2 regions of the Paraburkholderia sp. RL17-380-BIE-A genome follow, and region 1 is predicted to be linked to the other one. Evidence: riboswitches for the same ligand, from Rfam matches in the RefSeq annotation. Region 1 holds a riboswitch; the other holds the start of a gene.
What was found. Region 1 has a riboswitch for glycine ahead of gcvT (glycine cleavage system aminomethyltransferase GcvT). Riboswitches for the same ligand answer to the same signal wherever they lie in the genome.
Positions count from the first base shown of each region.

Region 2: it holds a riboswitch for glycine, as region 1 does, so the genes downstream of both, P0D68_RS15595 (D-amino acid dehydrogenase) here and gcvT (glycine cleavage system aminomethyltransferase GcvT) in region 1, are expected to answer to the same signal.

Region 1 is NZ_JARESQ010000011.1:172,520-176,714, forward strand. It holds gene P0D68_RS20190 (oxidoreductase) at 1-735, shown strand, start outside; gene P0D68_RS20195 (YdgH/BhsA/McbA family protein) at 931-1,281, shown strand; glycine riboswitch at 1,429-1,511, shown strand; glycine riboswitch at 1,555-1,709, shown strand; gene gcvT (glycine cleavage system aminomethyltransferase GcvT) at 1,790-2,908, shown strand; gene gcvH (glycine cleavage system protein GcvH) at 3,054-3,434, shown strand; gene gcvP (aminomethyl-transferring glycine dehydrogenase) at 3,508-4,195, shown strand, end outside.
Region 2 is NZ_JARESQ010000008.1:111,183-115,377, reverse strand. It holds gene P0D68_RS15600 (BON domain-containing protein) at 1-109, opposite strand, end outside; gene P0D68_RS15595 (D-amino acid dehydrogenase) at 291-1,502, opposite strand; glycine riboswitch at 1,693-1,785, opposite strand; gene P0D68_RS15590 (LysE family translocator) at 1,995-2,627, shown strand; partial or broken gene P0D68_RS15585 (PaaI family thioesterase) at 2,669-3,063, shown strand; gene P0D68_RS15580 (GNAT family N-acetyltransferase) at 3,091-3,618, opposite strand; gene P0D68_RS15575 (helix-turn-helix domain-containing protein) at 3,625-4,195, opposite strand, start outside.

The DNA.
Region 1 (4,195 bases):
ACGCTGGCCAACATCGCACTCGCCCGCTGCAAGCTCTTCATGCCGTTTCACAACCGTCGCTGGGACGGTGATTTTCTGACCGTGCGCGACCTGCTCGCGAGCGGCGAATTGGGACGGATCACGCAATACGAATCGCATTTCGACCGTTTCCGGCCGGAGGTGCGACAGCGTTGGCGTGAAGAAGCGTCGCGAGGCGGCGGTCTGCTGCTGGACCTGGGGCCGCATCTGGTCGACCAGGCGTTGGCCCTGTTCGGCACGCCGCAGAGCGTGTCGGCCACCGTGCGCACGCATCGCGACAATGCCAGCGCGCCTGACTACGTGCATATCCAGCTCGGCTACGGTGAGTTCGAAGTGGTGTTGCATGCCAGCGCGTTGACCGCGCTGGTCGCGCCGCGCTTCTCGATTCACGGCACGCGCGGCAGCTATGTGAAAACCGGGCTCGACACGCAGGAAGATCAATTGAAAGCCGGCCTGCGGCCCGGCGACGAAGGCTTCGGCGCGGGCAATGCGGCCGGGTTGCTGCGCGTGCTGGAAGGCGATCAGGAAGTCGAGCGCGAGCTGCCGACGCGTAATGGAGATTACGTTGGCTTCTATATCGCCGTGGCCGACGCCATCCAGAACGGCGTGAAGTTCCCGGTCAGCGCTCAGGACGCTGTGGACGTAATGACAATTATCGAACTCGCCGCCCGGAGTTCGGAAGAAGGCGTCCGGCTGCCGTTCGAGCGCGTTCGCTGAACTGTTTGCCCGCGCGTCGAAACGCCTTGTGTACCTAAAATGGCACTTGCCGCCTCCCGCGCGGGCCACGATCCTGACGGACCCGAAAGGAACATAACGTTACAAATAAGAACGCGCCGCCGGTCAGCGCGCTCCGGCAGTCAGCCGTTGCTACCCAAGTAGCAAGACAAAACGACTATGACTTCCGGAGAGTTCATGCCCCGTACTATCCGCGCGCTCGCCGCGTGCGCCCTGCTCAGTTCGCTCGCCGCCTGTGTGGTGACGCCTCAACCCGCGCCGGCACCGCGCCCCAACCCGCAGCAGATCGCGGATCAGCGCCTGCGGCAGGTCGACGGCCGCATCGAGAATCTCAGCCGCCGTATCGACAATCGCGTGAATCAGGGCTATTACCCTCCTCCGCAAGGCGGCGCGCTGCACCATCGTCTCGATGTGATCCGTCAGGAAGCGCATGACATGGCCGCGCAACACGGCGGTGGCCTGTCCAGCGACGAACAGCGCGTGCTGAATCAGGAACTGGACAACGCGGCACACGCCATCGGCGAATAATCGCGCGCTCAGGCGCCGAAGCAGTGCAAGCGCGGGCATCGCGTCCCGCGCTTTTTTGGCGAGGACAAGACGCCGCGTCAACCGCCGTGCCGCTCGCGGGCCTAGATTTGACAAGCCCCCGGCCCTCGCGTACATTCGCCGCACGCGTCGGGAGAGCGCGCTGGCCGCAGGAAACCGCAGGCCGCGCCGCCGAAGGGGCACACCCGCAAACTCTCAGGCAAAAGGACCGACCGCGTCGAAGAACCCGCGTTGAATCAAGCTCAGCGCACAGGTTTTTCGCACTCTGGAGAGCGGCAGTAGCCGTCTGCGTCGTTATAAATCGAGCGGATCTGGCAGGCTGCCCACCGAAGGGGCGCGCGTTTCACCGTGACGAATTCACATTCTCACGGCAACGCAATCTCTCAGGTATCGAGGACAGAGGGGCCATGCAACGCATCGCTCGCAGCTAAAAGGCCGCGAGGCGTAGCGCCGCATGGCCTTTTTTGTTTCGCGAGATGCCCGAGGCCCCATGACCGAACTCAAACACACCCCGCTCAACGCCACCCATCGTGCGCTCAATGCCCGCATGGTCGATTTTGGCGGCTGGGACATGCCCGTCAACTACGGCTCGCAAATCGACGAACACCGCGCCGTGCGTACCGACGCCGGCATGTTCGACGTCTCGCACATGTGCGTCGTCGATTTCACCGGCGAGCGCGTGCGCGCCTTCTTCGAATATGCGCTGGCCAATAACGTCGCCAAGCTGCAAACGCCCGGCCGCGCGCTGTACTCCTGTCTGCTGAACCCGAACGGCGGCGTGATCGACGACCTGATCGTCTATTACTTCGGCGAAGATCACTTCCGCGTGGTCGTTAACGCCGGCACCGCCGACAAAGACATCGCCTGGTTCGGCCAGCTCAACGCCGAAGGCAGCTTCGGCCTGACCATCACGCCGCGCCGCGACTACGCGATCGTCGCCGTGCAAGGCCCGAATGCTCGCGAGAAAGTCTGGCAAACCGTGCCGGCCGCGCGCGCCGCCACCGAAGCGCTGAAGCCGTTCAACGCCGCCCGCATCGAAGACACGCCGTTCGGCGAATTGACCGTAGCCCGCACGGGCTATACCGGCGAAGACGGCTTCGAAATCATCGTTCCCGCAGATCACGTCGAAGCGCTGTGGAACGCGCTGCAGGCGCAAGGCGTGCGCCCGGCCGGACTCGGTGCGCGCGACACGCTGCGCCTCGAAGCCGGCATGAATCTGTACGGCCAGGACATGGACGACAACGTCTCGCCGCTCGACGCCGGCCTCGCCTGGACGGTCGACCTCAGCTCGCCGCGCGACTTCGTCGGCAAGGGCAAGCTGGAAGCGGACGGATCGCAGGCCGCGTTCGTCGGCCTGATCCTGCTGAAGGACAACGGCAAGGCAGCAGGCGTGCTGCGTGCTCATCAGAAAGTCGTCACGCCGCAAGGCGAAGGCGAAATCACCAGCGGCACGTTTTCCCCGACCATGCAGGAATCGATCGCCTTTGCGCGCGTGCCGAAAGGCGTGCAGCCGGGCGACACCGTTCACGTTCAAATTCGTGACAAGAACGTTCCCGCAAGCGTGGTAAAACTGCCGTTCGTGCGCAACGGCAAAGTGCTCGCGGTTTAAGCAAGCCGGCGCGTGCGCAAACCTTCACAAGAAAACGCCGGGCCGCCCCAAGTTTTCTTGTTCCCCCTCGGGGGAACCTGGCGCGAAGCGACAGGTTTGGGGGCCCTTTAAGTCATTACCGAATCACACCGCATAGGAGCATCCGATGAGCATCCCGGCCGATCTGAAATACACCGAATCGCACGAATGGGTCCGTACCGAAGCGGACGGCACGCTGACGGTCGGCATCACCGACCACGCGCAGGAAGCGCTCGGCGATATCGTCTTCTTCGAAGTCCAGGAACTGGGCAAAACCGTGACCGCCGGCGACACCGTCGCCGTGATCGAATCGGTGAAGGCCGCTTCCGATATCTACGCGCCGGTCTCGGGCGAAATCATCGAAGCGAACACGGCTGTCGCCGACACCCCGGACTCGGTCAACACCTCGCCGTACGAAAGCTGGCTCTTCAAGATCAAGCCGGCCGCGGACGCCACGCAAGACCGTCTGATCGACGCCGACGCGTACAGCAAGTCGATCGGCGCCTGATTCACCTTTACGTTTAACCCGATTGGTGCGGCGCGTCCCTCGCGCAGAGATAGCCGCACCGCCAGGAACACCCATGAAGCTCGAACACCCGGATCGTCTGATGAACCGCACTCCTCTCTCGCTCGCCGCGCTCGAAGTGCATGACGCCTTCGCCGAACGGCACATCGGCCCGGATGCGGCCGACCAGCACGCGATGCTCGAAGCCCTCGGCTTCGCGTCGCGCGCCGCGCTGATCGACGCCGTCATTCCGAAGACGATCCGCCGCACCGAAACGCTGCCGCTCGGCCCCTTCGCGCAACCGAAAAGCGAAGCCGAAGCGCTCGCCGCGCTGCGTGAACTCGCGGACAAGAACCAGGTGTTCCGCTCGTATATCGGGCAGGGCTATTACAACGCGCACACGCCGACGGTGATCCTGCGTAACGTACTGGAAAATCCGGCGTGGTACACCGCGTACACGCCGTATCAGCCGGAAATCTCGCAAGGCCGTCTGGAAGCGCTGCTGAACTTCCAGCAGATGATCGTCGACCTGACGGGTCTGGCGATCTCGAATGCGTCGTTGCTCGACGAAGCAACCGCCGCCGCTGAAGCGATGACGCTGCTGCAGCGCATCGGCAAGCCAAAGTCGAACGTGTTCTTCGTGGCCGACGACGTGCTGCCGCAAACCATCGAAGTGGTGAAGACTCGTGCCACGCCGGTCGGGATCGAAGTGAAAGTGGGCCCGGCTGCGGAGGCGGCGAACGCGAATGCGTTCGGCGTGCTGC
Region 2 (4,195 bases), on a different contig from region 1:
CGGGAACCGCGGCGTCCCAGGCGAGACGCCGCGTCGCTTCCATGGCGATCTGTGCGTCGCTCAGGCGTGTGTTGTGTGCCTTGGTTTTTGCGGTGCGGGCGTGCGGCATGGGTTCTCCACCGAAGTAACACGGATGGAAGAACACTAGCAGAAATGGAGCATCTGCCATTGGCTGACGGCTGCGGTCTCGCGCCACAGCCGCCGCCCAAACTCCAGCAGCACGGGGAGTTCAAATCTGGCGACGGCTGTGATGGCGAGCCACCGCCGTTAGCGAAACCGCCGCATCACGCCTACTGAATCGCGCCCGCGAGTGCCTGCGCGGTTGCGGCCGACAAGGTCCAGCCCAAATGTCCGTGCCCGGTGTTGTAGAACACGCCACGCCGTTTTCCACGGCCCACCTTGGGCAGCATGCTCGGCAGCATCGGCCGCAAGCCCGCCCACGGAATCACGCGCGAGGTCGATACCTCAGGGAAATACCGCCGCGTCCAGTCCACTAGCGGTGCAATCCGGTCCGAACGGATATCCCGGTTGAAGCCGTTGATCTCCGCCGTGCCGGCCACGCGAAAGCGATCCACGCCCAGGCGGCTCGTCACGATCTTCGCGCTGTCGTCGAGCAGGCTCACCCAGGGGGCGCGCTGCTGGCTGATTTCGTCATCGAGACAAACGGTGATCGAATAGCCTTTCACCGGATAGATATTCACGTGGTCGCCGAGCATGGCTGCAAAATCGCGGCTCTTCACCCCGGCGCAGACGACGATCCGTTCGAACGCAAAGCGCTGCGATTCGCCTTCGAGATTGACCGCCAGTGTAAAACGGCCCTCGGCAGGCTGCTCGATCGAGGTGATCTCGGCATCGTAATGAAATTCGACGCCGTGCCGCACGCACGCCTGAGCAAGGCCGCGCGTGAACTTGTGAATATCGCCGGTCGAATCGGACGGCGTGAAGAATCCGCCGTAAAAATCGCCGTGCAACGTGGGTTCAATGCCATGCAGCTCGCTCGCCGTCACCGGGCTGCGCTCGAGGCCGCCTTCGCGCAGCAATGCGTTGACCTTGCTGGCGGCGTCGAATTCCTTGCGCGTCTTGTAGATATGCAGAATGCCGCGCCGTTCGAGATCGAAGTCGATGCCTTCGGTCTCGGCAATCGAAAACAGATGCTCGCGCGCGGCGATCGCGAGCCGCACGGTTTCGACGGTGTTCGCCCGATAGTGCGGAATCTGCCGCAGGAATTCGCCCATCCACGAGTACTTGTGCCAGGTCGGTGTGGGATTGAGCAACAGCGGGGCGTCGCGCGTGAGCATCCAGCGCAGTCCCTTCATGACGGTGGCCGCGCTGTTCCAGACTTCGGCATTGCTGGCGGACAACTGCCCGCCGTTGGCGAACGAGGTCTCCATCGCCGCATAGCGGTGGCGTTCGAAAACGGTGACGTGGTGGCCGCGCTGGGCGAGGGCGTGAGCGGTCGTGACGCCGGTAATGCCGGCGCCGATAATGGCGATTCGTGACATGTCATGGTCCAGAGTAGTTGAGCATCACCGGTGTCGATTTCGTGTCGAAACCGGCGTCGATGCCCCATCTGTCCATGTACCTGAGAGTTTCTTCCCCGCGGCGGCCGGCCCGTCATGAGTGATGAGCCGTGCGCGGAGAATCCCCTTCGGTGGGCGCACGCGGTATGCCGGTGCGCCGCTCTCCAGATGTTCCTGCTGCGCGGTCCTTTTGCCTGAGAGTTTCCGGGGCGGTTGCTCCGTCGGCGTCGTCCGAATTTCTGACGATCTCTCCCGCGCTGCATTGCAGAACGGCTCGACGATACCGTTCAAAATAATTCGCCGCAAGTGTTTCGTGCGAGTCACCGCACAAGAAGTGGCCAGAAGCGCCGCAATTGAACATGAATGCGGCTCATACGCCAATGCGAATTTCTCAAGCCGGCCGCGACGCTGAAATCGGCGGCATCGGCTATATTTGGCGGCACTGTCCGACTTTCATTCGCCAAGGAGAATGCCGTGCCCGCCCTCACAACGCTGCTCGCCTTCGGTCTGGTCTCGCTCGGCATGGTGCTCACGCCTGGGCCGAACATGATCTACCTGATCTCGCGATCGCTCTGTCAGGGGCGTCGCGCGGGCCTCGTTTCTCTTGGCGGCGTGGCGCTCGGCTATGTGTTCTATATGTTCTGCGCGGCGTTCGGCATTACCGCGCTGCTGCTGACGGTGCCCTACGCGTACGACGCATTGCGTTTCGGCGGCGCGCTCTATCTGTTGTATCTGGCCTGGCAAGCGGTCAAACCGGGCGGCCGTTCGCCGTTCCAGGTGCGCGACCTGCCGCACGACAGCCGCAGCAAGCTCTTCACCATGGGACTCGTCACCAACCTCGCGAATCCGAAGATCGCGGTGATGTACCTGTCGCTGCTGCCGCAGTTCATTTCGCCGGGGCACGGCAGCGTGCTCGCGCAGTCGATCGCGCTCGGCTGCGTGCAGATCGTCATCAGCGTAACGGTCAATGCGCTGATCGCGAGCATGGCGGGCTCGATTGCCGTGTTTCTCGCCGGGCGGCCGGTGTGGCTGCTGCTGCAGCGCTGGTTGATGGGCACCGTGCTCGCCGGACTTGCGGTCCGCATTGCGCTCGATTCGCGCCGTTGAGCGCGCCTTGCATTTTTCATCTCGAACACAAAGGCATGCTCATGTCCGACTTTCCCATCGACAACCCGTTTCTCGAATCGCTCGGCGTTCGCCTGACGCAATGGCGCGACGGTTACGCGGAACTGGTCATGCCGATCGATGCCAGCAAGCTCAATCGCCAGGGCGTGCTGCAAGGCGGCGCGATCGCGACGCTGCTCGATGCGTCGGCGGGTTATGCGGGAATCTTCGCGCCGAGCGGCGACCCGGCGCGGCATGCGTTCACGCTGTCGCTGACCACCAACTATCTCGACAAGGGACTCGGTGAACTGGTCACCGCCAAGGGTTTTCTGGAGCGCGCGGGCCGCTCGATTTTTCCTCGCGCAGCGAGGCGTGGGTGGACGGCAAGCTGCTGATCGCCAGCGCGCAGGGCACGTTCAAATATTCGAAGACCGCGTGAGGCGCACAGGCCGGGCCCGCGCTTCGCTCATAGCGCCTTGTACATGATGGTGGTCGAGTCGAACTCATGGGTGTGCGTGCCACGCGCGTATCCCGGGATCACACCTGCTGTCCGATAACCCAGTGCGGTATAGAGCGGCTCGGCGTGGTCGCCGGTGCGGGTGTCGAGCGTGAGCAGGCTGCGCTGCAATCCATGCGCATGGCGTTCGAGTTCCGTCATCAGCGCCCGCGCAATGCCCTGACGGCGGAACGCCGGATGGACCAGCAGTTTGCGCACCTCGGCGCGATGCCGCTGATTCGGCATCGTGTCGTAATCCAGTTGCACGGTGCCCGCAATCGCTTCGCCCTGACGCGCGACTAGCAACACCAGGCCGCCGGCACGCAACGAAGGCAGCACTTTGATGCGCCAGAACGCTTCGCACTCGTCGGCGCCACACGGCATCACGAAGCCGACGCTGGCCCCGTCATGCACGCACGCACCCAGCAGCGCGCCGAGTTCAGGGAGATGACGCACGAGGTCGTCGGCGGAGAAAGGGGTGAGGGTGGTCGCGCTCATGCTGGCTCACACGATGAACAGAATATAGCGGGCCGCGCTGTGCGCGGGCGTCACGAAAGCGCTGGGGCCGAACAGTTGGTAGCGCAGGCAGTCGCCGGGTTGCAGGTCGTGGCGCTGGCCGTCCACGGTGATCTGCAACTGCCCGTCGAGCAGGATCAGATGATGTTCGAGGCCGGGCCGCGGCGACGCGTCGTAGGTAATGCGCACGCCGGCGTCAAGTTCGCATTCCAGCGCCTCGCCGCTCAACGCCTGCGCGGGTGGCGACACGGAACGCCGCCGGAAGCCGATGCTGGCGTCGGTCCAGAGCGGCTGGGCGTCGCGCGGCACGAGCGGCGCGAAGTCCTCCTCGACCATGTGCATGAGGCGCGACATGGGCAGGCCGTAAGCCACGCAGAGTTTGCCGAGCACGCTCGCCGTGGGGCTGACAGCGGCGTTTTCGAGGCGCGAGAGGGTTGCGCGGCTCACGCCGCTCAGTTTCGCGAGATCGTCGAGCGACCAGTTGCGCTCGGCGCGCAGCGCCCGCAGCCGCTGGGCGATACGGCGGTCGATGGCGTTGTCGTCGGAGAGTGGGGTTTCC